3 regions of the Paraburkholderia sp. DD10 genome follow, and region 2 is predicted to be linked to each of the others. Evidence: riboswitches for the same ligand, from Rfam matches in the RefSeq annotation. Region 2 holds a riboswitch; each other region holds the start of a gene.

The links. A riboswitch is a leader RNA that binds a small molecule or an ion and turns the genes downstream of it on or off. The one in region 2 is predicted to bind cobalamin.
Region 1: it holds a riboswitch for cobalamin, as region 2 does, so the genes downstream of both, cobG (precorrin-3B synthase) here and ACOCG7_RS14290 (CbtB domain-containing protein) in region 2, are expected to answer to the same signal.
Region 3: it holds a riboswitch for cobalamin, as region 2 does, so the genes downstream of both, ACOCG7_RS16055 (TonB-dependent receptor domain-containing protein) here and ACOCG7_RS14290 (CbtB domain-containing protein) in region 2, are expected to answer to the same signal.

What each region holds. Positions count from the first base shown of each region.
Region 1 covers NZ_CP185392.1:1,783,460-1,793,417, reverse strand. The annotation lists gene ACOCG7_RS08160 (precorrin-2 C(20)-methyltransferase) at 1-705, opposite strand, end outside; gene ACOCG7_RS08155 (precorrin-8X methylmutase) at 706-1,332, opposite strand; gene cobG (precorrin-3B synthase) at 1,333-2,832, opposite strand; cobalamin riboswitch at 2,916-3,095, opposite strand; gene cbiE (precorrin-6y C5,15-methyltransferase (decarboxylating) subunit CbiE) at 3,180-4,439, shown strand; gene ACOCG7_RS08140 (cobalt-precorrin-5B (C(1))-methyltransferase) at 4,439-5,536, shown strand; gene ACOCG7_RS08135 (cobalt-precorrin-6A reductase) at 5,533-6,255, shown strand; gene cobM (precorrin-4 C(11)-methyltransferase) at 6,299-7,024, shown strand; gene ACOCG7_RS08125 (MDR family MFS transporter) at 7,049-8,542, opposite strand; gene ACOCG7_RS08120 (DUF1488 domain-containing protein) at 8,791-9,051, shown strand; gene ACOCG7_RS08115 (DUF3022 domain-containing protein) at 9,089-9,475, opposite strand; gene ACOCG7_RS08110 (CsbD family protein) at 9,691-9,894, shown strand; gene ACOCG7_RS08105 (hypothetical protein) at 9,901-9,958, opposite strand, start outside.
Region 2 covers NZ_CP185392.1:3,139,963-3,149,920, forward strand. The annotation lists gene ACOCG7_RS14280 (FUSC family protein) at 1-1,774, shown strand, start outside; gene ACOCG7_RS14285 (CbtA family protein) at 1,909-2,661, opposite strand; gene ACOCG7_RS14290 (CbtB domain-containing protein) at 2,673-2,894, opposite strand; cobalamin riboswitch at 2,935-3,077, opposite strand; gene ACOCG7_RS14295 (histidine phosphatase family protein) at 3,129-3,740, shown strand; gene ACOCG7_RS14300 (hypothetical protein) at 3,802-4,242, opposite strand; gene ACOCG7_RS14305 (ATPase domain-containing protein) at 4,398-5,915, shown strand; gene ACOCG7_RS14310 (ATP-binding protein) at 5,920-7,578, shown strand; gene ACOCG7_RS14315 ((2Fe-2S)-binding protein) at 7,866-8,324, opposite strand; gene ACOCG7_RS14320 (molybdopterin cofactor-binding domain-containing protein) at 8,362-9,958, opposite strand, start outside.
Region 3 covers NZ_CP185393.1:144,107-154,064, forward strand. The annotation lists gene ACOCG7_RS16005 (DUF2486 family protein) at 1-463, shown strand, start outside; gene ACOCG7_RS16010 (c-type cytochrome) at 537-878, opposite strand; gene ilvD (dihydroxy-acid dehydratase) at 1,075-2,748, opposite strand; gene ACOCG7_RS16020 (LysR family transcriptional regulator) at 2,940-3,920, shown strand; gene lgt (prolipoprotein diacylglyceryl transferase) at 4,055-4,960, shown strand; gene ACOCG7_RS16030 (SIMPL domain-containing protein) at 5,055-5,786, opposite strand; gene ACOCG7_RS16035 (EVE domain-containing protein) at 6,021-6,479, opposite strand; RNA gene ssrS (6S RNA) at 6,575-6,756, opposite strand; gene ACOCG7_RS16045 (cell division protein ZapA) at 6,869-7,183, opposite strand; gene ACOCG7_RS16050 (ATPase) at 7,180-7,536, opposite strand; cobalamin riboswitch at 7,744-7,999, shown strand; gene ACOCG7_RS16055 (TonB-dependent receptor domain-containing protein) at 8,088-9,958, shown strand, end outside.

The DNA of each region.
Region 1 (9,958 bases), 1.4 Mb from region 2:
GACGAGCAGCGAGAAATACGGCGACGCCATCGGATCGACTTCCGCGAGCGGCACGATGCGCTGATTGCCCATCGTCGCACGCTCGACGTAAAGCGCGCGCCGCGCGAGACCGAGTTCGCCCAGCACGCGCCGCACCTTGTCGAAATTGCGGCCGAGTTTCATCACGACGGCGGCGTCGGCATCGGCGAGACGGCGGCGCAATTCGTCCTCGGGCAGCACGCCCGAGAGCACGGAGAGGCTCTGGTTGCGATAGACGAGCGGCGCGCCGAGCACGGCGGCGCCGCCGAGCATCGAGCACACGCCGGGCACGACTTCGCTCTCGTAGCGCGCCGCGAGCCGGTCGTGCAAATACATATAGGAGCCGTAGAAAAACGGATCGCCCTCGCAAATCACGGCCACGTCGCGGCCCGCATCGAGATGACCGGCGACGATCTCCGCCGCCGTGTCGTAGAAGTCGGCGATGATCGCTTCATACGAGAGCGGCGGTTCGAGCGCTTCGGTGGTGACCGGATACACGAGCGGCAGATGCTGCTGCGCGTCGTGCAAATGCGCTTCGATGATGCTGAACGCGTTGCCTTTCTTACCCTTCGCGACGAAATACGCGACCACGGGCGCCGCTTTCAGCAGACGCAGCGCCTTCAGCGTGATGAGTTCAGGGTCGCCGGGGCCGACGCCGAGTCCGAACAAACGTCCTTGCACGGTCATTTATTCGACCTCCGTCGCGAGCGCGTTCACGGCGGCGGCGGCCATCGCGCTGCCGCCGCGTCTGCCGTGCACCACCACGTAGGGCACGCCGCGGCTGTCGTCCGCGAGCAGCGCCTTCGATTCGGCCGCGCCGACGAAGCCCACCGGAAAACCGAGAATCAGCGCGGGCTTCGGCGCGCCGGCATCGAGCATGTCGAGCAAATGAAAGAGCGCGGTCGGCGCATTGCCGATCACGACGACGCTGCCCGCGAGTCGCGGACGCCACAATTCGAGCGCGGCGGCCGAGCGCGTGTTGCCGAGTTCGCGAGCGAGCGCCGGTACGTCGTCGTGGGTGAGCGTGCAGATCACTTCGTTGTTCGCGGGCAGCCGCGCGCGCGTGATGCCTTGCGCGACCATGCCGGCATCGCAGAGAATCGGCGCGCCTTGCGCGAGCGCCGTGCGGCCCGCGGTGCCCGCGCCTGCGGAAAATTGCAGGGCGTCGACGATATCCACCATGCCGCACGCGTGAATCACGCGCACCGCGAGTTTTTCCAGGTCCGCGGGGATGCGCGATAAATCGGCTTCCGCGCGGATCGTCGCGAAGGATTGGCGATAGATCTCCTGACCGTCGCGAATGTAATCAAGCATCTATGGGCTCCGGGCCAGGTGGTCGAGCAGGTCGGCGGCCTGGTCGATCGTCAGTTGGCGCGCGACGCACTGGCCGAAATCCGAGTGGCCGTCGTCGCGTCGATAAAGGTCGTAAGTGCCGGGCGACACAGCCAGCAGTGTGTACGGCGCACGATGCGCGGCGGCGCACGAGCGCGGGCAGCCGCTCAGATGGACCTCGACGTTCTCGGGCAAGCGCGCGGCGAGCCGCAGTGCGTCGGCCTTGGTGTCGGCGAGGCTTTTCGCGCAGCCTGGCGAGCCCGCGCAGGCGATCAGACGCGTGATGGCTTGCGTGGCATCGCAGGCGAGGCCCAGCGTGTTCAGTGCGGTCAGCACGGCTGGCACGGCGTGCGCCGCGATGTCGGTCAGCAGCACGCTTTGCCACGGCGTGACGTGCAGCGTGCCGTTGCCTTGCTGTCGTGCGAGCGCGGCGAGGGCATGCAGGGTGGCGGCGTCGAGGCGGCCTAGCGGCGGCTGGCCGCCTACGTGCCAGGTCTCCGTCGTGCGTTGGGCGTGCGCGCCGAGCCGACGCGCGGCATCGGCCGGTGTCGCGCGATGCCAGGACGCGAGCGACGCGTCGCGTGACAGCGGGAAATCGACATACGTTTGCGCGCGCTGCAATACGGCGTCGACGGAACGCGCGGCGAGCAGGTGACGCATGCGCGTGGCGTCGGCGGCGGCGAGGTCGAGAAACGAGTGCAGCAGCGCGCGGACAAGCGCAGGGACTTGCGATGACGACACGGCGGCTAATGCGCCTGCGTCGTCCACGCGACGAGCTTGTGTCGAGTCATCGCAACCGGCAGCCGGGTTTTGCGGTAACGCCACCGCTGGCGGGCAACCGGCAAGACCGAACACGAACCGCACACCGTCACGAACTTGCGACGCCGCGAGCCACACGTCATGCGGATGATCGAGCCTTGCCAGGCGCTCGCCGCCATCCACCAGCAGCGCGAATTTCGGCGACAACGCCGCGAAGCGCGCTTCGCCTTGCAGCAGCGCCAGCAGTTCGGCGCACAGCGGCCTGGTGTCGAACAGCGCGAACGGATCGCGCCCGGCGGCGGGGCTGATCATCACGTTGCGCACGTCGTCGGCGGCCGCCGCGCGGAGCGAGTTGGAAGCCGGCGCGGCGCGCTTCGCCATCGCATCCGAACCAGCCGCCGCGTCTGGCGCCGCTCCATCGGGCCCAAGCCCCGCCGCCACCAACGCCGCGCTCAACGCCGCTGCCTCGCGGCCACGCACGCCGCGCACCTGCAAGTTCGCGCGATTGGTCAACTCGATCACGCCGGCCGCATGCCGCGCGCTCGCCTCGGCAATCGCCGCGGCCTGCGCGGCGCTCAGCTCGCCGCCAGGCAGCTTGATCCGGCAGATGCCGCCGTCGCACGCGGCGACGATGCGCAGCAGCCCCGGACACGCCGAGGGCCGTGGCGCTGGGGCCGCGTCGGGCAAAACGGTGGAGGGCGAAGCTTGATTCAAGACGGACACCGGGTTTAGCGTCGCGCGAAAGCCCGAGCAAGCCGTGAGGCGGGCATTGCTGCGGCATCGGTACACCCCGCCCGATGCAGGCTGGCACGAACAGTCTCGCCGGCAGGTCTCCTGGCTGGCAGGTCATGGTCCGCCGCTGCCTTCCCGGTGAAACCAGTGGCGCGGAGCGCAAACGGACTCGCTGCATACAGTTGCGGGGGCAGCCACAGTGGCACTGTGTTCCCTCTTCGGCCCCGAAGGGCACCGGCGGCTGTATTATGCCTTTTTTCGGACAGCACAACGAGGCTGGACGCTTTGACCGGCGTGGCACAGCGCATGATTTGAAGACACAGAATGAGGATGGATGCATGCCTGCGTGGCTGACGGTGGTGGGCATGGGCGATGACGGCTTCGCCGGTTTGGGACGGCCCGCGCGGCGTGCGTTGCTGGAGGCGTCGGTGATTTACGGCGGCGAGCGTCATCTGGCGATGCTGCCCGCGCGCCTCGCCGCGCGCCGCGCGGCATGGCCGCGGCCGTTCGATCTCGCGCCGTTGCTGGCCGAGCGCGGCGCTTCCGTATGCGTGCTGGCGAGCGGCGATCCGATGCTGTTCGGCGTCGGCGCGACGCTCGCGCGGCAGTTGCCGGCCGGCGAGTTGCGGGTGCTGCCCGCGCCGTCGTCGCTGTCGCTGGCGGCGGCGCGGCTCGGCTGGCCGTTGCAGGAGGTCGCGACCGTTTCGCTGGTGGGCCGGCCGCTGCCCACGCTGAACGCGCATTTGCACGACGGCGCGCGCGTCTTCGTGTTGAGCGCCGATGGGCGCACGCCCGCGGCGTTGGCCGAACTGCTCAACGCGCGCGGCTTCGGCGCGACCCGCATGATCGTGCTGGAACATCTGGGCGGCGAGCTGGAACGTCGCATCGACGGCCGCGCCGATCAGTGGTCCGCTCCCGATGTCGCCGCGTTGAACCTGATCGCGCTCGAATGCCGAGCGACCGAAGGCGCGCCGCGTCTGCCGCTGACCTGCGGCCTACCCGACGACGCTTTCCGCCACGACGGCCAGTTGACCAAGCGCGACGTGCGCGCGATCACACTGGCGCGCCTCGCGCCGACGCCCGGCGAATTGCTGTGGGACGTGGGCGCGGGCAGCGGCTCGATCGGCATCGAATGGATGCGCGCGCATCCGACCTGCCGCGCGATCGCGATTGAAGGGCACGCGGAGCGGCAGCGTTTCATCGAGCACAATCGCGACGCGCTGGGCGTGCCGGGTCTGCAACTCGTGGCCGGGCGCGCACCCGAAGCGCTGCAAGGGCTGCCGGCGCCGGACGCCGTGTTCATCGGCGGCGGCGCGACGGCGGCGGGCGTGCTGGACACGTGCTGGGCGCGTCTGCGCGACGGCGGCCGGCTGGTCGCCAACGCGGTCACCTTGCAAGGCGAGGCGGCGCTCGCGGCCTGGCGCGAGCAACATGGCGGCACGCTCACACGCATCGCGCTGGCCGACGCGCAACCGCTCGGCGGCTTCGATACGTGGCGCCAGGCGTTGCCGATCACGTTGCTGGACGTGACGAAGGCCGCGCGTGAAACCGATACGGCCGCCATCGCGACGTCATCCGAATCACGGCGACAACCGTAATGCGCGAAGAAACGCCCGAACAACCCGCGCCGCTGCGTAGCGGCTATACGACCGGCAGTTGCGCCACCGCGACGTCGCTCGCGGCGGCGCGTCTGCTGCTCGCGGGCGTCGTCAGCGAGGTTGCGGAAATCGTCTTGCCGAAAGGCCAGCATGTGCCGATGCCGCTGGTGTACTGCCGCTTCATCGCTGACGGCGCGGGCGGCGCGGAAGCCGGCACCGTGAAAGATGCCGGCGACGATCCCGACGTGACGCACGGCGCGATCGTGTTCGCCCGCGTGCGGCTGCTGACCGAACCGGGTGTGATTTTTCGCGCGGGGCCCGGCGTCGGCACGGTGACGCGCGCGGGACTGACGCTGCCGGTCGGCGAGCCCGCGATCAACCCGGTGCCGCGCAAGATGATGACCGACCATCTCACCGACCTCGCTGCGGAGCACGACTACGCAGGCGGCTTCGAGGTGACGATCGGCGTCGAAGGCGGCGAGGCGCTTGCGCTCAAGACGATGAACCCGCGCCTGGGCATACTCGGCGGCCTGTCGATTCTCGGCACCACCGGCATCGTGCGGCCGTTCTCGTGCTCGGCCTATATCGCGTCGATCCATCAGGGCATCGACGTCGCGCGCGCGAACGGCTACACGCATCTCGCCGCCTGCACCGGCAACGCGAGCGAGGACGCGATGCGCGCGCATTACGGCCTGCCGGATATCGCGCTGATCGAGATGGGCGACTTCGTCGGCGCGGTGCTCAAGCATATGAAGCGCGCGCCGGTCGAGCGGTTGAGCGTATGCGGCGGCTTCGGCAAGCTCAGCAAACTCGCGGCGGGGCATCTCGATCTGCATAGCCGCAATTCGAGCATCGATCTGGAACGGCTCGCCGTTTGGGCCGCCGAAGACGGCGCCGACGACGCGTTGCAGGCGGCGATTCGCGCGGCCAATACGAGCCAGCAGGCGGTCGCATTGGCGCGGGCGCAAAACGTGCCGCTCGGCGACATCGTCTGCCGGCATGCGCTTGAAGTGGCGCGCGCTATCGTGCCGCCGCAGGTCAACGTCGAAATGTTCGCGATCGACCGCCAGGGCAATCTGATCGGAGCCGCGCAATGACGCGTGTCCTGCTGCTCGGCGGCACCGGCGACGCGTTGCGGATTGCGCGGCAACTCGGCCGTGAGCACGTGTACAGTCTCGCGGGTCTCGGCAAGGTGCCCGACGATCTCGCGTGTACGGTGCGCGTGGGCGGCTTCGGCGGCAGCGAAGGGATGGCGCGCTATATCGAGGCGCAACGCATCGCGCTCGTGATCGACGCGACGCATCCCTACGCCGCGCAAATCAGCGCGAACGCCGTCACGGCGAGCCGCGCGGCGCGCGTGCCGTGCTGGGCGCTGCGCCGCGAGGGCTGGCAGCCGCAAGCCGGCGACGATTGGCGCAGGGTCGGCGATTGGGCCGAGCTTACGGCGGCGCTTGCTGCGTTCGAGCGTCCGCTATTTACATTGGGACGCGAACCGCTCGCGCATCTCGACGACATTCCGGCGCATCAGTTCTGGACCGTGCGCTGTCTCGATCCGCACGAAGGCAATGCGCGGGCGCGAATTCTGGCGACGCGCGGACCCTTCACGCTCGAAGGCGAGCGCGCGTTGTTCGCCGCCGAAGCGTTCGACGTGGTGGTCAGCAAGAACAGCGGCGGCGGCGCGACCGAAGCGAAGCTCGAAGCGGCGCGCGAACGCGGTGTGCCCGTTGTCATGCTGCGCCGCCCGCCGTTGCCCGCCGTGGATCGTGAATTCGAACGCGTGGCCGATCTGCTCGAAGCGTTGCGAATCGCAGTTTGAACCGCGCATGCATCGCATGCCGCAATGAATCATGGAGTGTTGAATGACGGTGTTTTTTATCGGCGCGGGCCCCGGCGATCCCGAACTGATCACGGTGAAAGGACAGCGCCTCGTGCGCACGTGCCCGGTGATTCTGTATGCGGGCTCGCTCGTGCCGGCCGCGGTGCTTGAGGGCCATGCCGCGCGGCAAGTGGTCAACACCGCCGAGCTCGACCTCGATCAGATCGTCGCCTTGCTCAAGGACGCACACGGCCAGGGCCACGACGTGGCGCGCGTGCATTCCGGCGACCCGTCCCTGTACGGCGCGATCGGCGAGCAGATCCGCAGATTGCGCGAGTCGAACATTCCCTACGAGATCGTGCCGGGCGTGACCGCCACGGCCGCGTGCGCGGCGGCGCTCGGTTGCGAACTCACGCTGCCCGATATTTCGCAGACGCTGATCCTCACGCGCTATGCGAGCAAAACCACCATGCCGGAAGGCGAGCAACTCGCCGACCTCGCGAAACACCGCGCGACGATGGCGATTCACCTGGGCGTGCGGCATCTCGCGCGCATCGTCGATGAATTGCGTCCGCACTACGGCGGCGCTTGTCCGATCGCGGTGATCTACCGCGCAAGCTGGCCCGACGAGGAAAAAATCACCGGCACGCTCGACGATATTCTCGGCAAGGTGCAGTCGGCGAATATCGAGCGGACCGCGCTGATTCTGGTGGGCCAGGTGCTCGCCGCCGAAGGCTTCGCGGAGTCGACGCTGTACGCGAAAAACTGACCGGCCACCGGATGCGCCGCGGCGTCAGTCCTCGATCGGCGCCAGCGCTTCGTTCGGCATCTTGCGGTCCGCGCCGAGGTGAATCGCCGGCACCAGCGTCAGCAGCAGGACCATGAAGATCGAGATCGCGAAGATCGAGACGAAGGTGAGGTGCAGCGACTCGTGCAGCACCATGCGGGTCATGTCGCTATTGACGAGGCTCGCCGCCTGATTTTGCAGCAGCGCCTTCAGTTGATCCGAGGTGACCGCGACCGCATCCTTCGCGTGACTGAGGCCGAAGTTGAGCACCGCGCCGAACAGCGTCGCGCCCAGCGTGCTGCCGAGATTGCGCGAGAACAGATTCGACGCCGTCGCGCTGCCGCGTTCGTCCATGCGAACGATCTCCTGGATCAGCACCAGCGAACCGACGCTCGAGGTGCCCATGCCGAAGCCCATCACCAGCGAGCCGAATGCCGCGACGAGCGGCGAGCCGCCAGGCGACAGAAACAGCAGCAAGACCGCGCCGAGCGGCACGAACGCGCTGCCGCCGACCAGAATGCGGCGCAGGCCGATGCGGTGAAACGACTTGGCCGCGAGCGTCGCGCCGACGGGCCAGCCCACCATCATCATGGTGAGCGAGAGGCCCGCGATCACCGGCGAGCGATGCAGCACGCCCTGCACGTACATCGGCAGGAAGGTGGTCGCGCCCATCAGGATCATGCCGGAGAGCAGCGTCGCGCCGTTGCATGCGGCAATCGGGCGGCGGCTCCAGAGCGCGAAGGAAATCATCGGCTCCGCCGCGCGCCGCTCCTGCCAGACGAACAGCAACACGCACAATACGAAGACGCCGCCCGCCAGCGAGGCCCGGGCAAGCTCGTCGTCGCCGGCGAAGGTCAGCGCCATCATGAGCGCGGCGATCGCCGCCATGAAGAGGGCCGCGCCGCCGAAGTCGATCGACGGCCGCGCATGCCGCTCCGATTCGCGCAGGAACGCGATGAAACCCGCCGCGGACGCAAGCCCGATCGGCACGTTCATCCAGAAGATCCAGGCCCACGAGATGTTGTGAATGATGAAGCCGCCCACCATCGGACCGACCACCGCCGAAATCGCCCACACGCTGGCGAGATAGCCTTGCACCTTGCCGCGTTCGCGCGCCGGATACAGGTCGCCGACGATGGTCAGCGTGACCGGCTGGATCGCGCCCGCGCCAACGCCCTGAATCAGCCGGAACGCGATCATCGCGGGCATCGACCACGCGAAGCCGGCCAGCACCGAGCCGAGCAGAAAGATCGCGATGCCCGCCAGCACGATGGGCTTGCGTCCGTACAGATCGGCGAGTTTGCCGAACACCACGGTCATCGCGGTCTGCGTGAGCAGGAACGACGAGAACACCCAGCTATACAGATGCAGGTCACCGAGTTGCGCGACGATCTGCGGCATGGCGGTGGAAACGATGGTGGCTTCGATGGCGACCATCGCCATCGAAGCCATGACGGCGGCGATGACGAGGCGGCGCGATGATTGCGGGCTGCGGGACATGGGGCGAGGGTTAGTATTAGGATGTTGGGCGTCGGGCGGCATGACAATCGGCATGCGCGCCGCGACACGACAGCAGGCCGTTCGAGGGCGGCCGACGTGAAGTATGCGCCTTGCGAGGAATTCGCGCTGAGCCTGGGACCGCCGGCTTGCAACGACAGAAACCACGCCAGAAGCGACATCGGAAGCAACGCCGGTTTGGCACAGCGCTTGCATTCGCAAGGCTTTCTTTCGATAAATGGAGGTTCATGATGAGGATCGAATTCACCGGACGCCGCGAAGTGGTGGCAGCGGCGCGCGTCGCCTTCGAAGCCAATGTGGATGGAGCCGACGTCTGGTGCAGCGTGTCACTGGATGCGCTGAACGACCACTTCGGCAACGGCGGCACCTCGGCTCACGATCTCGTCGGCACCTTCGAGGCGAATCGCGCGCGAATAGAAAACGCCACGCGCAAGGTGCTCCAGAAGAACGGCGGACAGTCGGTGGAACTCGAGACGGGGGACTTCAACTGACACCTGGCGGCGACAGGTGTCGCTCGGCCAAGCCACGTTAATAAGAGGACGGCGCTGGCGGCACGTCGAACAATCCATCGTGGGCCGCCAGTTCCACCGCGCAATCGCCTTGCAGTTCCGGCGGACTCTGGCGCTCGCTGAACGCCGCGCGCACCCATGCGCTCAGACGCTCCTGAAACACTCGGCGCTGTGCCGTATCCAACGCGGCATAGCGGCTGATCTGCGGCTTGGTGAACGCGATCGTCACGATGCAACGCGCATCGAGCGAGGTATCGCGATGCGATTCCATCACCCATGAAAGCTGAATGAAAAGACGCGCGCCTTCGTCGTAGCTGCTGACGCGCGGCGCTTTCGGCGATTCGAAAATGCCCGCCAGCGCCAGTTCGATTTCCTCGATGCGTTGCTCCAGTTCGGTTTGAATCATTGCTTCCTCCTCGCGGCTCGCCGTCGGTGCACGTCGCGCGGACTGCCGCGTCGTTCAACCCGGACCCGCGCATGTCTCGTTGAATGAGCAACGCGCATTCCTCCTGAAGATGAGCAGATGAGCGCCCCGGTCACGGTCGGGTCACAGGCGGGTACGGGCGTTGCTGCGTCGCATGGGCTGTTTTTTCAACGACATCGCGGACAAGGAGCTAGCGCATGAGCAGCGATCAATCGAAAGGTATCGCCGAACAATTGAAGGGTCTCGTCAACAAGGGGTTGGGCGCCGTGACCGGCAACGAGGACCGCAAGGTCGAGGGCGACGTGCAGATCATGAACGGCGCAAACCGGAAAGACCTGGGCGACCAGAAAGAGAACATTCGCAAAGGCAAGACCGACCCGGGCAGCCCCACCAACGAATGACGCCGCTCATCGACTGACGATCATCGTCTTGTCATCTTCGACCCAACTGCGCGCCTGTTTCGCA
Region 2 (9,958 bases):
GATGGTCGCGCCGCTGTTCGTGCGCGATGCAAGGCGGTCCGCATGGTTCGGCTCGCTCTTCTCTCTGTATCTGTGCGCCTGCGTGTGCTTCGCCGCGGCGAGCGTGCTGAGTCCTTATCCGGTCGCCGGAGATGCCGGCTTTCTCGTCGTGATGTTCGCCGGCATGCTCTGCCAGGCCTGTGGTCCGCGTGCGCTCGGTTGCGCGCTGCTCGGCGTGGTGTGCTTTTATCTTGGGTTGTATCTGCACCCTTCGCGGCTACACCTCGTGCAATCGCTGTTGCTCTCCGCTTTCGGCCCGTTGATGGTCGCGCTGGTCGGCCGCGCGATCGTGCCGACGCGACCCGCCGCCAGTTTCCGGCTTGCGATTCATGCGGTGACGCTGCGCGCGTCGCGCGTGCTGCATGCGCCGGATGCGGCACGACTCTCGGTGTTGAACGAAGCCGCGCTCGCGCTCGAAGAGCAACTGGCGTTGCTGAACCCACCCGACGCCGACACGATTCGCGAGCGCATCGTCGAAGTGGAAGTCGCGGCGGGACAGCATGCGTTGGTGTCGGCGTCTGCGTATGGCCGCGGGCAAGCGAATGCGGACGTGCTGCGTCAAGCGATCGAACGGCTCGAGGAGATCGCGCACTGTCGAGAGCGGCGGCGCTTTGAGCCTGCGTCCGGCGACGCTCCGGCTTCAGCCGTGCAACGATTCGCGGACCTGCGCGCCAGGCTCTGCTGGTTGCCCGCCACCCGCGCCACGACAGCCGCGTTTCTCGCGATGCTGATCGGCCACTCGCTGTCTCCCGAGCGCTGGTTCTGGGCGGTCATCACGACGTTCGTGGTATTTCTCGGCACACGCTCACGCGCGGACACGATTTATCGCGGTGCGCAGCGACTGGCGGGAACGCTGGCCGGCGCGCTCGCCAGCGTGTTGCTCGTCGCGCCGCTGCACGATTCGCCGATGCTGCTCGTGGCCGCCATGGTGCTCTGCGTGTTCGGCTGGGCTTATTACATCCTGAGCGCGTATGTGCCGGGCGTGTTCTTCATTACCGTGCTCGTCGGACTGGTGTATGGCGAGTTGGGCTTCGCAATGGGGCCGTTGGTCGAATTGCGGATCGAGGAAGTGCTGGTGGGTTGTCTCGTGTCGTTCGCGGTGGCGGTCCTGATGATGCCGCTCGCGGCGAGCCGTCATGTGGAGATGAGGCTTGCGGCTGTGCTGGGTGCGTTGCGCGAGGTGGTGCGGCTGGGCGGGTCCGCTGCGCTGGCGGCGGATGCGGCTGTCGCCATGCGCAAGCTCGACCGCGGTTGGCATGAGTTGCGAATCGCGCTGAAGCCGCTGCAAATGCAGCGCGTGGTGGCGTGGAATTCTGGTGTCGAGTTGGCCACCGGATCGCTGCTGTGCTGTTTGCACTGGGCGCGGGTGTTGAGTGATTCTGCTCGGCGCGGGGTGTCGGGTGAAGTGGCGCTCAATGCCGCGAATGTGCGGGCGGCGCATGTGGAATCGATCGTGGCGCGGCTTGATTCGTTGATCGCGCGTTATAGCGGTGCGGCTACTGGTTCTGTGGATGGCGGGTTGGATGAGCGCGTGTCGGTATTGCCGGTTTTCGATTTGGAGGCGGCGGCTCAGGCGCCAGTGCTTGCGCAACTCGATGGCGCCGTTGCGCAATTGTTTGAGCGGCTGACCCAGCCGGTCGGGGAAAGGCGCGGGGTGTTCGATTGGGTGTTACGGGTTGGAGCGCGTAGGGCGTACGCTGTGGCGTCGAACAGCCCTCGAAGCCCTGGCGACTAGTTCAGCGAAGCTGCGAGGACGGCGGTAACCAGTTGGCCCATGCGGGCAATAAAAAGCCCGCACGAGGCGGGCTACAGGCATACGTCAACCGGGCCCGGTAGACGGAGCCCACACTCTTCACCAACAGAAAACGATCAAACGGACTTCACCGCCGCCCGCCCCGCGCCTACCCGCGTCAATCCGCTGTGCTCCACCAGCGCGCCGAACAGCAGTCCGATCGTCGTCCACATGATCACCTGCATGCCGATCGCCGCGACGCGGAACTTCCACAGCAGCACGGCCGGGAAAGCCGCCGGCACTTCGTTGATCGTCGGCATCGACAATTGCACGGCAGCGATGATCGCGACGAACACCACGCCGCCCACGATCGAGCCATTCCACGCGCCCAGTTTCATCACCGCGCGACGCCGCACCTTCAGCGAAAACACCATCGCGGTCAGCGAGATCGCGATCATCAGGAAGAACAAGCCGGTGCGCGTTCCGATCGTGTCGGGGTCGCCCACCGCCGGCGGATTCGCGGGGTACTTGATGTTCGGGACGATCACCAGCGCGATGAACGCGCCGAGCGCAAGCCATGCCGACAACGCACGCGCGCTCAATGCGCCCACCCGTCCATAGGCGTAGGCGAATACGAGCGCGAACAATCCGCCGAACGCCGCGCCATACGTGACCACGCCGGTCAACAGCCCCAGGCCCGCCTGCGTATCGCGGCTAACGAGGTCTTCGTGTTCATGCGCCTCGCCGCCCTCGGCCGCCGCCGCGGCCTTTTCCTCGAAGGATATCGCCTGATCGACCTGCGGCTCGCCCGCGAGCCGGGCGAAGCCGAACGTGAGCAGTCCCGCGGCGATGCCTGCGAGCATCCCGCGCAATAACAACTTACCAACCATGTCGAACTCCGTTAGTGGCAGGGAAAGCCGAGCAGATGGCGACCGTCGTGCACGAACTCATGCACGTACATGCCGGGCACCAGCGACGTGGCGCCCTGTTCCGCCCCAACGAAGTAAAGCGCGAGCAACAGCAGCAAGCCGCCGAACACGACCCAAGGCAACAACTCGCGCAGCGGAATCGGCGTGGGTTGAGCAGCGGGCGGGTTGGCGGGATCGAAAACAGCTTCGGTCATGATGGACATCTCCTGGGGGTAGCGCGCCCCGATAGTCGATTGCAAAGGAAGGCTGCGAAGCTCAGGTCTGGCTTTCGGCTCGTGATGCCGATTACAGTGGCGCGACCGCGCCGGGCTCTCACCGGCTTCCGCACTTCGCAGTGCCGCTATTCTACGCGCTAAACTCCGGCACTCGGTAGCGCAACGCGTCCATGCGGGCGTTCTGCCTTGGCGTACCTCTATGGAAGTCATCGAATGGACACAAGGCTGTTACTGGTCAGCCACGCATCGACCCCCGCCATGCGCGCGGGCCGCTTTCCCGCCGACGATCCGCTCGACGCTCGCGGCCTCGCCGAAGCCCAGGCCGCACGCCAGCGCCTGGCGATTGCCGACGCCGCCGCGGTCTTCGTCAGCCCCGCAGTTTGCGCGCGCGATACGGCGCTGGCGTTGGGCCTCGCCGCAACGGTCCACACAGCGTTGGGGGAGATCGACTACGGCGATTGGCAGGGACGCCGCCTCGCCGATCTCGCGAATGAAGCGCCGCAGCACCTCGCTGCCTGGCTGCGCGATCCCGACTTCGCGGCGCACGGCGGCGAGTCGTTCAGTCAACTCGTGAAGCGCCTGGGAGAATGGCTCGATGCGCTGGACGGCGCGATCAGCGAAGGAACGACCGGTACAACAAGCGCCCCGCGTCAAAACCCGCGCAACGTGGTCGCCATTACGCACGCGCCGGTGATTCGCGCGGCGCTCGTTCACGCACTCGGAGCATCGCCCGCCGTATTTCCACGCATCGAAATCGCCCCGCTGTCGGCGGTCGAATTACGGCGTTCATCGCGCGGCTGGACATGGTGGCTCGCGTCGCACTGACAACACCAGCGCGACGCCCGCCGTCGGATTTGAAATCCACGCATATCGGCCCGCTTGCCGCTCATTGACCCGACACCACCAGGCGCAGCCTCGCTGAACCCGCCGGCGCCAGCGTGATTTCGGTCCGCTTACCCGGCGCGCCCGAATAAAAGTGCTGACGTCCCGGCGAATTCTGATCGTGGGTCGCTTCGGGCAGACACGACGCGATATCCGCCGCGACGGCCTGCAGCGCGTCCGCGCTCGACCCGGCGTCATGATGCGGCGTCCACGTGCATTGGTAGCTGCCCCCGCTCGCCGAGCATTGCGCATCGTCGCCGTAAGGTTGCGCGACGCCCTTGCCGTCGTCGGGCGTCAACGAGGCCAAGCCGCCTGGCGCAGCCGCCACGATGCGTTTGAGCGATGCGCACGGACTGGGCGCATCGTCGGCACTCGCGCTGCCGGGCAGCACGGCGCCTAGCGACGCGGCGGCAAACGTGGCGGCGAGGAAGCGGGCGGGGTTCATGTCGGCGCGATCCCTGAAAGCGGTCGACAGGCTGACAGCACTGTCCGTACCCGTGGCGCTCGGACCGAGGCACGCGAGGGTTGGGCACGCATCTTGCGCGCCCGCCGTACCGGCCCACCAACTGCCGCCACTCAATCGACGTGAATCGCCAAGCCATGTCAACGAAACCTGTCACCGACACGCCGGCCCGCCTTTCATCAGGGATCGAAGGGGTCGACAACATCCTGGGCGGCGGCTTCACGCCCCGCCGCATGTATCTCATCGAGGGCGCGCCCGGCACAGGTAAAACTACCCTAGCCTTGCAGTTTTTACTCAAGGGTGTCGACGAAGGGCAAGCCGGCCTCTACATCACGCTCTCCGAGACCCGCTCCGAACTGATCTCGGTGGCGGACAGCCACGGCTGGGATCTCAGCCGCTTCTCGATTCTCGAATTGCTCTCCGACGAGGGCCTCGACCCGCAATACGAGCAATCCGTGCTGCACCCGGCCGAAGTCGAACTCGGCGAGACCGTGCGCAACGTCATTCAACAGGTCAATGATGTCAAGCCCACGCGCATCGTGCTCGACAGTCTCTCGGAACTGCGTCTGCTGTCGCAGAACCCGCTGCGCTACCGGCGGCAGATTCTCGCGCTCAAGCGCTTTTTCGCGACCCGCGAATGCACGGTGCTGCTGCTCGACGACAACACCTCCGACACCGGCGACGTGCAGTTGCACAGCATCGCGCACGGCGTGATCAGCCTCGACAACATCGTGCACGACTACGGCGGCAACCGGCGGCGGCTGCGCATCGCCAAGATGCGCGGCATCAAGTTCCGCGAGGGGTATCACGACTTCACGCTCGACACCGGCGGCATTCGTGTGTATCCGCGCCTCGTCGCCGCGGAACATCACGCGGAATTCGACCCGAACCCGCTCAGCACGGGCACGCCGGGCCTCGACGCGCTGCTGGGCGGCGGCCTGATCCCCGGCACCAATGCGCTGATGATCGGACCGTCCGGCGTGGGCAAGACCACCACCGTCGTGTCGTGCCTGCTGAGGGCGCTCGAACGCGGCCAGCGCTGCGTCTACTACGTGTTCGACGAAACGCTCACCACGCTGATGATCCGCTGCGCGGCGCTCGGCATGGATCTGGCGCCGCACGTCGAAAGCGGCCTGCTTACGCTGCGCCAGATCGATCCGGCGGAAATCTCGCCCGGCGAATTCGCGACCGACGTGCGCCAGTCGGTCGAAAACAAGGGCGCCCGGTATGTCGCGATCGACAGCCTGAACGCCTATCTCCAGGCGATGCCCGGCGAGCGCTACCTGCTGCTGCAAATGCATGAGCTGCTCGGCTACCTGAACCAGCAGGGCATCATCACGATGCTGGTGCTGGGCCAGCACGGCATCATCGGCGAAATTCAGAGCGATATCGACATCAGCTATCTTAGCGACGTGGTCGTGCTGTTCCGCTACTTCGAGCATCACGGCGAAGTGTTGACGGCCGTCACCGCCGTCAAGAGCCGCGCCAACGAACACCAGCGCTCGATCCGCCAGTTCCGGCTCGCGCACGGCGGCGTGGAAGTCGGCGAGGCGCTGCGCGACTTCGAGGGCGTGCTCTCCGGCCTGCCGGCATACCGTGGCACCACGGCCCTGCTCGGCGCGCGGGATCACCTCATCGACACGTCCGGGCAGTGAGGTCATGGAGCAGCGCGTTCTCATCCTGGCGCCGTTCGGCCGCGACGCCGAGGTGATCGCCGAAGTCCTGCATAAAGACGAGCGCGCCTGCGTCGTCTGCCGCGATGCCGACGCGCTGACCGAAGCGCTGGACGCCGGCGCGGGCAGCGCGTTGATTGCCGAGGAAGCACTCGCGGACGGCCACGCCTCGCATCTGTTCGGTTGGCTCGCACGGCAGCCGGCATGGTCCGACTTGCCCTTCATCCTGCTCGCCGCGAATCGCGTCGGGCATCGCTCCGCTCGCGGACTCGAAGTGCTCGAGCGGCTCGGCAACGTGGTGGTGCTCGAACGTCCGCTGAATTCGGAAACGCTGCGGCGCGCGGTCGCGTCCTCGCTGCGGGCGCGCGCACGGCAATACGAGTCGCGCCGGCATCTGGCCGAACGCATGGAAGCGCAAGAGGCGCTGGTGCATCTGAACGATTCGCTGGAAGGCCGCATCGCCGAGCGCACCCACGAGCTCGCCTCCGCCAACAACCGGCTGATGACGGAGATACACGAGCGTGCCAAGGTGCAGGCGGTGCTGGTCCAATCGCAGAAGATGGAAGCGCTCGGGCAACTCACCGGCGGCATCGCGCACGACTTCAATAATCTGCTGAACGTCATCATGGTCAACGCGGAGTTGATCGGGCGGGTCGCCAACGACGAGCGCATTCGCGCGATGGCCGCCACCGTCAGGCGCGCGACCGAACGCGGCGCGAAGCTGACGGGCCAGTTGCTGGCCTTCTCGCGCAACAGCAACCTCGATCTGAAAGCGGTGGACGTGGTGGCCTTGCTGCAAGGCATGCGCGACATCATTACCGTCTCGCTCGGTTCCGGCATCCACTACGCCACCGAGTTCCACGGCGACGAGATGTGGACCCAGGCCGACGCGAATCAGCTCGAACTGGCGATCCTCAATCTCGCGATCAACGCGCGCGATGCGATGCCGGGCGGCGGCCAGCTCAGCATTCGCGTGAAGGAACGCGCGGCGCCCGATCCGACACTCGGGGAAGGCCGTTATGTGGTGGTCGAAGTGGTCGATACCGGTTTGGGCATTCCCGCCGACGTCGTCTCGCGCGTGTTCGATCCGTTCTTCACCACCAAGCCGATCGGCAAGGGCACCGGACTCGGCTTGAGCCAGGTCTACGGCATCGCGAGACAGGCCGGCGGCACCGCGCGTCTCTTCAGCGAGGAAGGCGTCGGCACGACCGTGGAAGTGTGGCTGCCGCTGCGCGAACGCGTGGACTCGCGGGCCGAAGCGGTAGCCGATGCGGAAGCGAACGCTGTCGGCGAAAAACGCGTGCTGGTGGTCGAGGACGACGGCGAGGTCCGCGCGATGCTGGTCGAGTCGCTGCGAATGCTCGGCTATACCGTGACCGAAGCCGCGGACGGACCCGCCGGCCTGAACCGCTTGCAGGACGACAAGCCCGACTTGCTGATGGTCGACTTCGCGATGCCGGGCATGAACGGCATCGACGTGATCGCCGCGGCGCGCAAGATGCACGAGGATCTGCCGGTGATCCTCGCAACCGGCTATGCGGACGTGGATATCTCCGGCCTGGCCGTGAAGCGCTGCACGATCCTGCGCAAGCCCTTCCAACTCGACGACCTGGCGCGGACCGTGCGGCTCGGGCTCGCGGCCTGAGCGATCCACGCGATCACGCTGCGCTCCGCGGCCAAGCCCTCGGCGCTCGGCGCTCGCCAAAGCCGTTCCGACCGCAGCGACCAGCGCGCTCCTGGAAGCTTACGATTTATTTTTGACAAGCTTTCTTTTGCCTTTCACTTACGGTTAAATACGTGCCTCAACTACACGTTACGGGGTCACGTATGTCCAACTTCATGCAGGGCGCGGCTACATTGGGCGGATGCATCGGCATTTTCACGGTGGTGGTCGCCGTGGTGGAAATGCTGACGAACTGAGCCCGCGTGGCCTCAAGCGAGCCGGCGCTTCGCCGCCTGGTGAATCGCCGCCCGCACCCGCGGATATGTGCCGCAACGGCACACGATGTTGGACATGGCCGCGTCGATGTCCGCATCGGTGGGACTGGGTTTCTGCTTGAGCAACGCGCAGGCCGCCATCAATTGCGCGCTCTGACAATAGCCGCACTGCACCACGTCGAGATCGATCCACGCCGCCTTTAGCGCTTGCGCTTCCTTGCCCTGCACGCCTTCAATCGTCGTGATCTTCTGCGTCTGCAAACCTGCCATGAGCGTCTGACACGAGAGCGACGCCTTGCCGTCCAGGTGAACCGTGCACGCGCCGCAAATACCCACGCCGCAACCGAACTTCGTGCCCGTCAACCCGAGTTCGCAACGCAGCACCCACAGCAACGGCATGTCCGGCTCCGCGTGCACCGCCACCGCGCGGCCGTTGATGTTCAGCGATGTCATGCTTTTCCCCCTGAGTCCGATGGGCTTCACGCGAATCTCACGCGAGCTTGAGCGGCAACGCGCGCAAGCGCTTGCCGGTCAGAGCGAACACCGCGTTGGCCACCGCCGGCGCGATGGGCGGCACGCCCGGTTCGCCGACGCCTTGCGGATGTAGTTGGCTCGGCATGATGTCGGTTTCGATCACCGGGCAATCGTTCATCCGCACGACCGGGAAATCCACGAAGTTCTCCTGCTTCACCTTGCCTTCCTCGATGGTGATCTCGTTCTGCAACGCGCTCGACAGGCCGAACACGATGCCGCTCTCCATCTGCTGACGGATCAGGTTCGGATTGACCGGCAAGCCGCAATCGATCACGCAGACCACCCGATGCACGCGAATCTGCTGGTTCGGCCCGAGCGACACCTCCGCCACCTGCGCGACCACGCTGCCGAACGCCTCATGCAACGCGACGCCGCGCGCGCGAGGCGCGCCGTCAGCGGCATGCGTCAACGGATGCCCCCACTCCGACAACGCCGCGACGCGCTTTAACACCGCAAGATGCCGCGGATGCCGCGCGAGCAGCGCGGCGCGAAACGCAATCGGATCCTGGCCCGTGGCGGCGGCGATCTCGTCGGTGAAACTTTCGGTGAAGAAAGCCTGATGCGAATGGCCGACCGAGCGCCAGAACCCGACCGGCACCGGCAGCTCGACGATCTTGTGCGCCACGCGCGCGGCCGGCCATTCGTAGGGCTGGTCGAACGCGCCTTCGCTGGTGGTTTTGTCGATGGGAATGCGCGGCACGCCGTAGTAGCGCGCGAGCGATTCCGGCACGATCGCCTGACTCGCCGACGTGCTCTGCCAGGCGACGAGTTTGCCGTCCTTGTCGAGACCGGCTTTGAGCCGCGACACGCACGCCGGACGATAGAAATCGTGCGTGAAGTCCTGCGCCCGCGACCAGAGCGTTTGCACCGGACGGCCGCCGCCCTCGCGCGCGATCGCCGCGGCCTGCGCGACGAAGTCGAGCTCCAGCCGCCGGCCGAACGCGCCGCCGAGCAGCAGCGTGTGCATGTCGACCTTGTCGGCGTCGAGGTCCAGCACCTTGGCGACGTGCTGGCGCGCGAGCGCGGGCACTTGCGTGGAGACCCAGGCGGTGGCAGCGCCATCCGAGACCTGCACCGTGCAATTGACCGGTTCGACCGCGCCATGCGCGAGACACGGCGCGCGATACTCGGCGGTGAGGGTTCGCGCCGCGCCGTGCAACGCGGCATCCACGTCGCCGCGATGGTAGTAGGCGTGGCCGTCGCTGTCGTCCAATGCTTGCGCGAGCCGGCTGTTCACGCTCGCGCTCGACACCTTGGACGCCGCGCCCTCATGCCAATCCACCTTGATCGCTTTGACCGCGTTCATTGCGCGGAACGGGTTGTCGGCGATCACCGCGACCGCGCCGCTGCCGCCGTTGTACGGCGCGACCGCGAACGCCTTGATGAAGCCCGGCATGTTCGCGGCGGACGTGGCGTCGAAATTCGCCACCCTGCCGCCGAGCGTGGGACACATCGTGACGCTGGCGTACAACAGGCCGTCCGGCAATGCGTCGATACCGAAGCGCGCCGTGCCGTTGATTTTCGACGCGGCTTCGACGCGGCGCACCGGTTTG
Region 3 (9,958 bases), on a different replicon from region 2:
TCTTGCCCGGGACTCCGCGCAGGCGGCGGAACCCGCGCATCACGCGGAACACGCTCAGCCGAGAAAGCGGACAAGAGCGCACCCCGCCCTTGACTCGCTGCACGAGCGCGAAGCCGCGCTGGCTGCGCAACCCGGCGTGTTCGACCGAACCGAGCCGTTTGCGCCGCTAGAGGCCGGCGCGACCGTGCCGCCGGACATCGCTCGCGAACCCGTCGACCAGGCACAGGCGGGCCTCGATGCGGATGCGATTGCCGAACGGCTGCGCGCACGGTTCGCGGGTTTTCTGGCAGGCGAGGGACGGGGCATCATCGAAGCGCGCTGCCGCGATGCATTGCAGGACCACACCGCCAGGCTCGTCAACCAGATCACGCGTGAAGTGGCGCTGAGTCTGGAGACCGAGATGAGCGGCTGGGTACGGGACGCGGTGGAAGAAGAAATGGCGCGGCGCTCAGGCAACGCCTGATGTGATGAAGCAGGGGCGCCCTTGCTGGCGCCTTCATTTGGCGCCTTCGTTCGGCGCTTTTAGCAAAGCGCCTTCACTTGAGCGTCATCACCCAACTCGCGAGCGTGGCCGCCTGGTCAGGCGTGAGTTGCGTGTTGGCGGGCATCGGCACCGGACCCCATACGCCCGTGCTGCCATCCAGAATCTTGCGCTTCAGATACGTGACGGCGTCTTCGCGGACGGCATATTTCGCCGCGACGTCGTGCAGTGCCGGTCCCATGAAAGAACGGGATACCGAATGGCAGCTCATGCAGTTCTGCTGCTGCGCCAGCATGAGTCCGGCGGCGGCCTCCGCGTGCGCCGCGGGACTGCCGACGCTTAGGATCGCGCCGAGCACGCCGGCTATTGCAAGCGCTGCATACGACATTGATTTCATTCTGGTCTCCACCGGTGCAGGTGCCCGGCTTGTGGTGCAAGCATTATAAAAGCAAAGGGGCGCACGGTTTTCCGTGCGCCCCTTTGCGCTTTTACGTAGCCGCTTGTCGCTCACCGCTCACGATGCACACACGACCCGGAGCTTCAGCTTCGCCCCGCAACCAGGCCGAATCCGCGGCGTGCCCAACGGCGTTGGATCAGCCCGTCACCGCGCCCTTGTTGGCGGGCAGCGCGAGTGCCGAATACTTCGCGAGTACGCCACGCGTGTAGCGCGGCTTCGGTTGCTGCCATGCCGCGCGGCGACGCTGCAATTCGGCGTCGTCGATGTTCAGTTGCAGCAGCAGCTTATGCGCGTCGATCGTGATCGAGTCGCCTTCCTGCACGAACGCGATCGTGCCGCCCACGAACGCTTCCGGCGCGACGTGACCGACCACCATGCCCCACGTGCCGCCCGAAAAACGGCCGTCGGTGATCAAGCCGACGCTTTCGCCGAGACCCTTGCCGATGATCGCGGAAGTGGGCGCGAGCATCTCCGGCATGCCGGGGCCGCCCTTCGGGCCGAGATAGCGCAGCACCACCACATCGCCGGCGACGATCCTGTCGGCCAGGATCGCTTCCAGCGCGCTTTGCTCGTCGTCGAACACGCGGGCCGGGCCGGTGATGACCGGGTTCTTCAAGCCGGTGATCTTGGCGACCGCGCCGTCTTCGGCGAGATTGCCCTTCAGGATCGCGAGGTGGCCTTCGTTGTACAGCGCCTGCTCGATCGGGAAAATCACCTGCTGGTCGGCGCGCGGCTTGCCCGGCACGTCTTTTAGTTCCTCGGCGATCGTCCTGCCGGTGATCGTGATGCAGTCGCCGTGCAAAAGACCCGCGTCGAGCAGGATCTTCATGACTTGCGGAATGCCGCCGGCCTTGTGCAGATCGGTCGCGACGAACTGGCCCGACGGCTTCAGGTTGCAGATCACCGGCACCTTCTTGCGCATGCGCTCGAAGTCCTCGATGCTCCATGCCACTTCGGCCGCGTGCGCGATCGCGAGGAAGTGCAGCACGGCGTTGGTCGAGCCGCCCGTGGCCATGATCACGGCCACGGCGTTTTCGATCGACTTCTTCGTGATGATGTCGCGCGGCTTCAGATCCTTCTTGACCGCTTCCACCAGCACGCGTGCCGATTCGGCGGCCGAGTCGACCTTTTCCTGATCGGGATTGGCCATCGTCGACGAGTACAGCAGCGACATGCCGAGCGCCTCGAACGACGAACTCATCGTGTTGGCGGTGTACATGCCGCCGCATGAACCCGTCGACGGACACGCGTTCTTCTCGACCCCTTCGAAATCTTCCTGCGACATGCGGCCGGCCGTGAACTCGCCCACTGCCTCGAACGACGACACGATGGTCAGGTCCGTGCCCTTCCAGTTGCCCGGACGGATCGTGCCGCCGTACACGTAGATGCTCGGCACGTTCGCGCGCAACATGCCGATCATGCCGCCCGGCATGTTCTTGTCGCAGCCGCCGATCACGACCACGCCGTCCATCCACTGGCCTTGCACGCAGGTCTCGATGCAGTCGGCGATGACTTCGCGCGACACGAGCGAGTACTTCATGCCTTCGGTGCCCATCGACATGCCGTCCGAGATCGTCGGCGTGCCGAAGATCTGCGGATTCGCATCGGCGGCCCTGACCGCGGCGACGGCCGCGTCGGCCAGACGCTGCAGGCCGGCGTTGCATGGCGTGATGGTCGAATGGCCGTTGGCGATGCCGATCATCGGCTTGTCGAAGTCTTCCTTCTGATAGCCGAGCGCGTAGTACATCGAGCGGTTCGGCGAACGCGCCACGCCTTGCGTGATGTTCTTCGAACGACGGTTGTATGCCATGGGGAACTCCAGTCTGTTTTGTTTTGACCCGGGCTGCAGGTTCGCCGCGGACCTTGTCGATGCGCTTGCCGGCGGGTGCCGCCGGCGCGTCAGTTCAGTGTAGTTCCGACGCGTCGCGCAAGGATGCGGTTTTGCAAAGCGCCTGTCCAATATATTATTCGGGCTCGACTAGGTCGTAAAATCTATTAATCATGCTGCCCGCCATTCCCGACTTGCGCCAGTTGCGCTATTTCGTCACCGTCGCCGAAGAAAAGCACTTCGGCCGCGCCGCCGCGCGCCTTTCGATGACGCAGCCGCCGTTGTCGCAGGCGATTCGCGCGCTGGAGGAGACGCTTGGCGTCGAACTGTTCGCGCGCACCAAGCGCTCGGTCGAACTCACGCCGGTGGGCGCCGATCTGCTGCCCGAGGTGCAGCGCCTGCTGGCGAGCGCCGAGGGCTTGCGGCCGCTCGCGCAAAGCCTCGCGCGCGGCGAGGCGGGCGTGCTGTCGCTGGCGTTCGTCTCCACCGCGGACTACGGCTTGCTGCCGCTGCTGCTGCGCGATTTCGGCGCGAGGCATCCGCGTGTGCGGCTCGAATTGACCGAAGCCACCAGCGACGTGCAGGTGGACGAACTGGTAGCCGGGCGCATCGACGCAGGGCTCGTGATCGCGCCGCTGCCGTCGCGTCATGCCACGCAACTCTCGTGGCTGCCGATTGCCCGCGAGCCGCTGGTGATTGCGATGTCGACGGAACTGGCGCAGCGGCTAGGCGCCGCCGCCGGGTCCGATGCGGACCCGCAGGCCGAGTGGCTCGACACGCCCGTCAGCCTGCGCGACGTCGCCGACGCGCCGCTCGTGATCTTTCCAAGGCGTTTGGCGCCGGGCTTTTATGACATCATTATGGATTGCTACGGCGTGGCGGGCCTCGCGCCCCGCGTCGGCCAGGAGGCGATCCAGATGCAGACCATCGTGAGCCTCGTCTCGGCGGGAATGGGTGTCGCACTGGTGCCGCAATCGTTGCGTAATCTGCGCCGCACCGGCGTCGTGTACCGGCCGCTCTCGGAGTCGGTGCCCGCGATCGAAACGGGGCTGGTCTGGCGCACCGCGGAGGTGAGCCCGGTGCTCGCGGGCTTCATCGAAATCGTGCGCGCGCATGCGGCCACTGTCGAGGCGCAGTCCATGCCGCGTCTTTAGCAGCGGGGCGGCCGCGAACGCATTGCGCGCCGCACCGTCCAACGCATGCGCCGCCCGCTGCGTGCACCGCTTTCCGCCATTCGACAATCGCTTGAACAATCCGCTTCTGAACCTGAACCGCCCATAACAACACGATGCTCATTCACCCGAATTTCGACCCCATTGCCATTCATCTGGGGCCGCTCGCCGTGCGCTGGTACGGCCTCATGTACCTCGTCGCGTTCATCGCGGCGATCGTGGTCGGCCGGCTGCGGCTGCGCTTGCCGTATGTCGCCGCACAAGGCTGGACCGCGAAGGACATCGACGACATGCTGTTCTACGGCGTGCTCGGTACGATTCTCGGCGGCCGGCTGGGCTATGTGCTGTTCTACAAGGCGAGTTTTTATTTCGCGCATCCGCTCGACATCTTCAAGGTGTGGGAGGGCGGCATGTCGTTTCACGGCGGCTTTCTCGGCGTGACGGTGGCCATGGCGCTGTTCGCGCATCAGCGCAAACGCTCGTGGCTGCAAGTCACCGATTTCGTCGCGCCGATGGTGCCGACGGGGCTCGCGGCGGGACGCCTCGGCAACTTCATCAACGGCGAGTTGTGGGGCCGCGTGACCGACCCGGCCGCGCCGTGGGCGATGCTGTTTCCGGGCGCCGCGCCGGAAGACGCCGCATGGCTCGCCGCGCATCCGCAGCTTGGCGCGCAATGGCATCTGAGCGAAGTGTTCACGCAATATCACATGCTGCCGCGTCATCCGTCGCAGTTGTATGAGATCGCGCTGGAAGGTGTCGCATTGTTCTTCGTGCTGTTCTTCTTCTCGCGCAAACCGAAGCCGCTGGGCGCGATTTCGGCGGTGTTCCTGATCGGCTACGGCCTCGCGCGTTTCACGGTGGAATTCGCGCGCGAACCGGACGACTTCCTTGGGCTGCTGGCAATGGGGCTGTCGATGGGGCAGTGGCTGTCGCTGCCGATGATCGTCGCGGGCATCGCGATGCTGGTGTGGTCTTATCGCCGGGCGCGACGCGAACCGGCGGTGGCGGCGGGCGCGAACTGAGCGCCGCCCTATCTGTTGTCTTCGTAGTCAATTAAAAAGCCACGGCATGCCGTGGCTTTTTAACAGCGGTGCGTGAGATTCAGCGCAAAACGCGTTACTTCATTTGCACCGAACCCGATACGTTGACCGTCACGGTCGACGTGCCGCCTTCGATCGGCATGGGCGCCGAGACCTTGGCGTCGGCGCTCATGGCGCGCGCGCTCATCATCATCATGGGGCGCGGAATGACGCCGTTGTGTCCGACGTTGACCTCACGAATCGAATAACCGCCGTAGCCGAACGCTTGCGCCGACGAAGCGGCCTGCTCGCGGAACGACTTGATGGCCTCGCCGGTGAGCTTCTGTTCCGCGGCGCGCTGCGCTTCGGGCGACAGCGAGAACTGTACGTTGCCGACTTGCATGATCGATGCCAATTGGCCCGCGAGCTTCGAAGCCGCGGCGAAGTCGCGCGACTTGAGCACGACCTCGGTGCGGCCGCGCCATGCGGAAATGCGCCCGTCACGATCGGTGGACGGATAGATCGAGAACGAACCCGTGCGCGCCGTCACCTCGTTCACGCCCTTGGCTTTTTGCAGCGCCGAGTCGGCGCGCTGATTCAACGTCGACGTGAGCGCCGACGGATCCTTCGCTTCCTGCTCGTAGAACAGCGTGATGTCGACCACGTCTTGCGGCACGTCCGCGCTGGCCTGTGCGTTTAGCGACAGCACGCCCGCCGGCTGATACTGCGGCGCGTTCTGCGCGCGAGCCACGGCCGGCGTGAGCGCAAGCGCGGTGGGAGCGATGCATGCGAGAGCGAGCGCGATTGCACGTGCGGTGTTTTTCTTCATTGTTGGACTCCTTGCCTGAACAGGTGATGCACGATCGGAGCGAACGCCGCGCATTGGCGACGCCATCGGCATGAGCCAATGGCACGGCGTTTGCGGTCCAGCGTTTGCGAGTCCGTTAGGCGCTTGTAACCTGAGCTTGGTTCCCTAATTTGACGTTGCCTGACAGGCTTGATCCTTGCTGCGCGCAGTTCGGCGCATGGATTGCGCCGTAACGTGCCGCGTGCACGTGCAATGTCAAATGAGTCGTTGGGTGATGAAGCGCCATTCGGCTTCGGTCACCGGCGTAATCGATAGGCGGTTGCCTTTGGCGAGCACGCGCATGTCCTTCAACCCTTCGTGCTCGCGCAATGCGGCAAGCGGAATCAGCGGAATCTTCTTCTTGAACACGACGTCGACGAGCATCCAGCGCGGCGTTTCCTGCGACGACTTCGGGTCGTAGTAGGGACTCTTCGTGTCGAACTGGGTGGGGTCCGGATAAGCGGTGGACGATACCTCGGCGAGCCCCGCAATGCCCGGCTCGGGACAACTCGAGTGATAGAACAGCACGCCGTCGCCGACCTGCATCATGTCGCGCATGAAATTGCGCGCCTGATAGTTGCGCACGCCGGTCCACGGCAACGTGCGGTGCGGTGCGTTGGCGAGATGGTCGATGCTTGCTTCGTCCGGTTCGGACTTCATTAGCCAGTAGCGCATGAATCGAATTGGAACGTTAAGGGTTTGAAGATGCGGAAGAAAATCGAGGCCCAAAGAAAAACGGCACCGAACCGAAGTCCGATGCCGTTCCAAATAAGGTCCCCGCCTTAGCCGCTAGGCCGGCATCCTGAACCGGGGGTTCAGAATTGGTCGCAGTTAGCAACACTTCGGGTACATCAGACAGAGTGACGCGCACACCCGTGCTACAAATTTCCGCAACCGTGCACATGGCATTGGTTCAAGGAATATATGACCTTGGCGAACCAGGCAGGGAAGCTAAACCGATGAAACTAAAACGATGGAATTCAAACGTTTGCCGAGTCTTATTGACTACCGCTCATGCACTTCGCTTGAATCCGCAGCCAATCTCGCGACCGGCCACTAGATAGTTATTGCATGCTGTACTGCTCGATCACAGTACCCAGTTGCTCGTTCATTTGATGCATTGTACGCCGGATTTCCTCAGCGGGAAATGCTTCTCCGTGCCGCACGCTGCTTTGCAGCTTAAGCAGTTCCGATGCCAGCGACAACGCAGCCATGACGGCAATGCGATCCGTGCCGCGCACGTTGCTGTTATTGCGGATCTTCGACATTTCGGCGTCGACACGCGCGACCGCTTCAAGCAGTGCGCCTTCTGTTTCAGCCGAGCAGGCGAGACGATAGGGCACGCCGAGAATCGACACTTCGATCTGCTTCGTGGTCATGCGTTTTCTCCGTGGCGGGTCACGTCGCTCCCGGTTTCGGCTTGATGCTGAGCGGGCTCGAGCAGATCGAGCTGGTTGTCCGGCTCATTGTGCGCGCGTGCCCGCGGCAGTTTCTCGAGAATCGCATTCAGCCGCACCTGGGCGTCGTCGATCTTGGCCGACAGTGCGTCGCGTTCCGCTTGCAGCGCATCGCGTTCCTCGCGAAGCATTGCAAGTTCCGTGCGCGTGGCTTCGACTTCGGCGCGTGATTGGGCGAGCTGCTCTTCGAGCGCGAGGCGCGCTTCGTTGTGGCGCTGGCTGATCGCGATCAGCTTGCCGATGTTCTGTGAAAGTGTTTCGAGTTCGGTGAGCATGTGCTGCGTCCTCTAAAGACATCGCATTTTAGCGCGGAATATCGCGGGTTCCGACATTTGTCTCGTTTCGAGACGTAACAACCTCGCTTTATGCAGGCATTGATCGACCATATGATGAAAAAGTACTCGCGCATCGGACAATAACCCGCACTTAACCGAACAGATCGCGCAACGATCAACGATTCTTGACGGGCTCGGGGGCCGCTCCTAAACTGGCCGCACTCTGGTGCCCGCGCGCGCTTTCATAGTGCGCGCAGTTAAACGGGAAGCAGGGCGCGTCGTTCGCCAGAACGCGCGAACCTGCGCTGCCCCCGCAACGGTAAGCGACCGCATTCATCATGCAGGTCGGTCCTGATCGCGTGTTCGAAGCTGAACGTGCGAGTGTGCCACTGCGCGTCACGCGTGGGAAGGCGGGATCGATGTGTCGCCAGCCCGGATACCGGCCAGAGGGAGAGGAACGTCCGCGAAAACGTTGAAAAGCGCGGGCGCCTCGTTACGCATCGGCCTGCGGGGAAGCGGGCCGCGCACGTTACCCACAGGAATGTCATCCCATGCTGTCCCCCATCGCTCGCGCGGCGTGGCTCGTTTTTGCGGGCGTGCCGCTCGTCGTGCACGCTCAGGCCGCTGCTGTTTCCACCTCTTCCGATGCGTCTTCTTCCACCTCGTCCGCGGCTGCCGCGGCTGCAGGTTCATCGCCCATCGTGTTGTCGCCGGTGGTCGTCACGGCGGGGCGTGGCCCGCAAGCGCTCGCCGACGCGATTCCGCCGACGGCGCTGTTCGATCAGCAGGACATCGCCGACAGCACCGCGACCGACTTGCCCGGCCTGCTGCAACTCGCCCCCGGCGCGCAAATCTCGCGTACAGGTGGCCCTGGTTCGACCACGAGTCTGTTTTTGCGTGGCGCGTCGTCGACGCAATCGCTGGTGCTGATCGACGGCGTGCGGGTCGACTCGGTGACCCTCGGTACATCGCAACTCGCGCAGATCCCGCTCGACCAGATCGATCACGTGGAAGTGGTGAACGGCAACGGGTCCGCGCTATACGGTTCGGGCGCGATCGGCGGCGTGGTGCAGGTGTTCACGAAAGACGGTGGCGACCATCCTCCGCGTTTCAACTTTTCGGTGGGCTACGGCAGCTATCACACGCAGACGCAGCAGGCCGGCGTGAACGGCGCATTGGATAAGGACGGCGCCACCACCTTCAACCTGTCGCTCGCCCGTTCGAAGGGCGACGGCTTCTCGTCGCTGAATCCGCGCGAGGCGCCGCAAGCCAATCCGAACGCAAACGGCTATCTGAACGAAAGCATTTCGGCTTCGCTGCGTCACAGGTTCAACGACCAATGGAACGCGGGCGTCACGTATTTCCAGTCGAACGGCAACAACAGTTACGACAACGCGTATGGCGTGCCGACCGATTCAAACAATCTGTATAGCAAGGTGCGTCAGATGTCGGTGTTCGCGAACGGCAAGCTGACCGATTGGTGGACCACCCACTTCATCGTCTCCGAAGGCGACGACCGCAGCGTGTCGAAAACCAACGGCATCTATAACGGCCGCTTCGATACCGACAATCGCCAGTACACGTGGCAGAACGATTTCACGTTCGCCGCGCAGCAGAAGTTGCAGGTGGGCTATGAGCATCTCGATCAAAGCCTCGACTCGGATACGTTCGCGGCGCCGGATCGTCATGTGGATTCGGGTTTCGTCGGCTATACGGGGCGCTTTGGGCGCAACCAGATTCAGGCCAATGTGCGGCGCGACCAGTATTCCGATTTCGGCGGAGCGAACAGTTACTATCTCGGCTACGGTTTCGACATCACCGGCCATTGGAAGGCGACTGCAAGCTATTCGGATTCGTTTCGCGCGCCGAGCTTCGACGATCTGTACTATCCGTACAGCGGCAACGCGTCGATCGAGCCGGAGCGCAGTCATTCGATCGAGGCCGCGTTGCAGTACGCGTCGAACGCGCTCGGCGTGATGCGCCTGAGCGCGTTCCAGACGCGCTATTCGAATCTGATCGATTATCAGCAGGTGACGCCCGGCATCTATCTGGCCGAGAACGTCGGGCATGCGAAGGTGCAGGGACTCGAAGGATCGTGGAGCGGCCATGTCGGCAAGACGGACGTGCGCGCGTCGTTGACGCTGCAAAATCCCGTCGACCTCGACAAAGATGCCGACCTTCTGCGGCGCGCGCGGCGTTTCGGATCGCTCGCGGTGAATCGCAGCATCGCCTGCTGGCGCGTGGGCGGCGAGTGGATCGTGAGCGGCGCGCGCGAAGATAGCAGCGGCAAGCTGGGCGGCTACGGTGTGGTGAATCTGTCGGCGCGCTACAACATCACGAAAGCGTGGTACGTGGCCGCGCAAATCCACAACCTGTTGAACAAGGACTATGAAACGGCCTACTCGTATAACTCGCCCTGGCG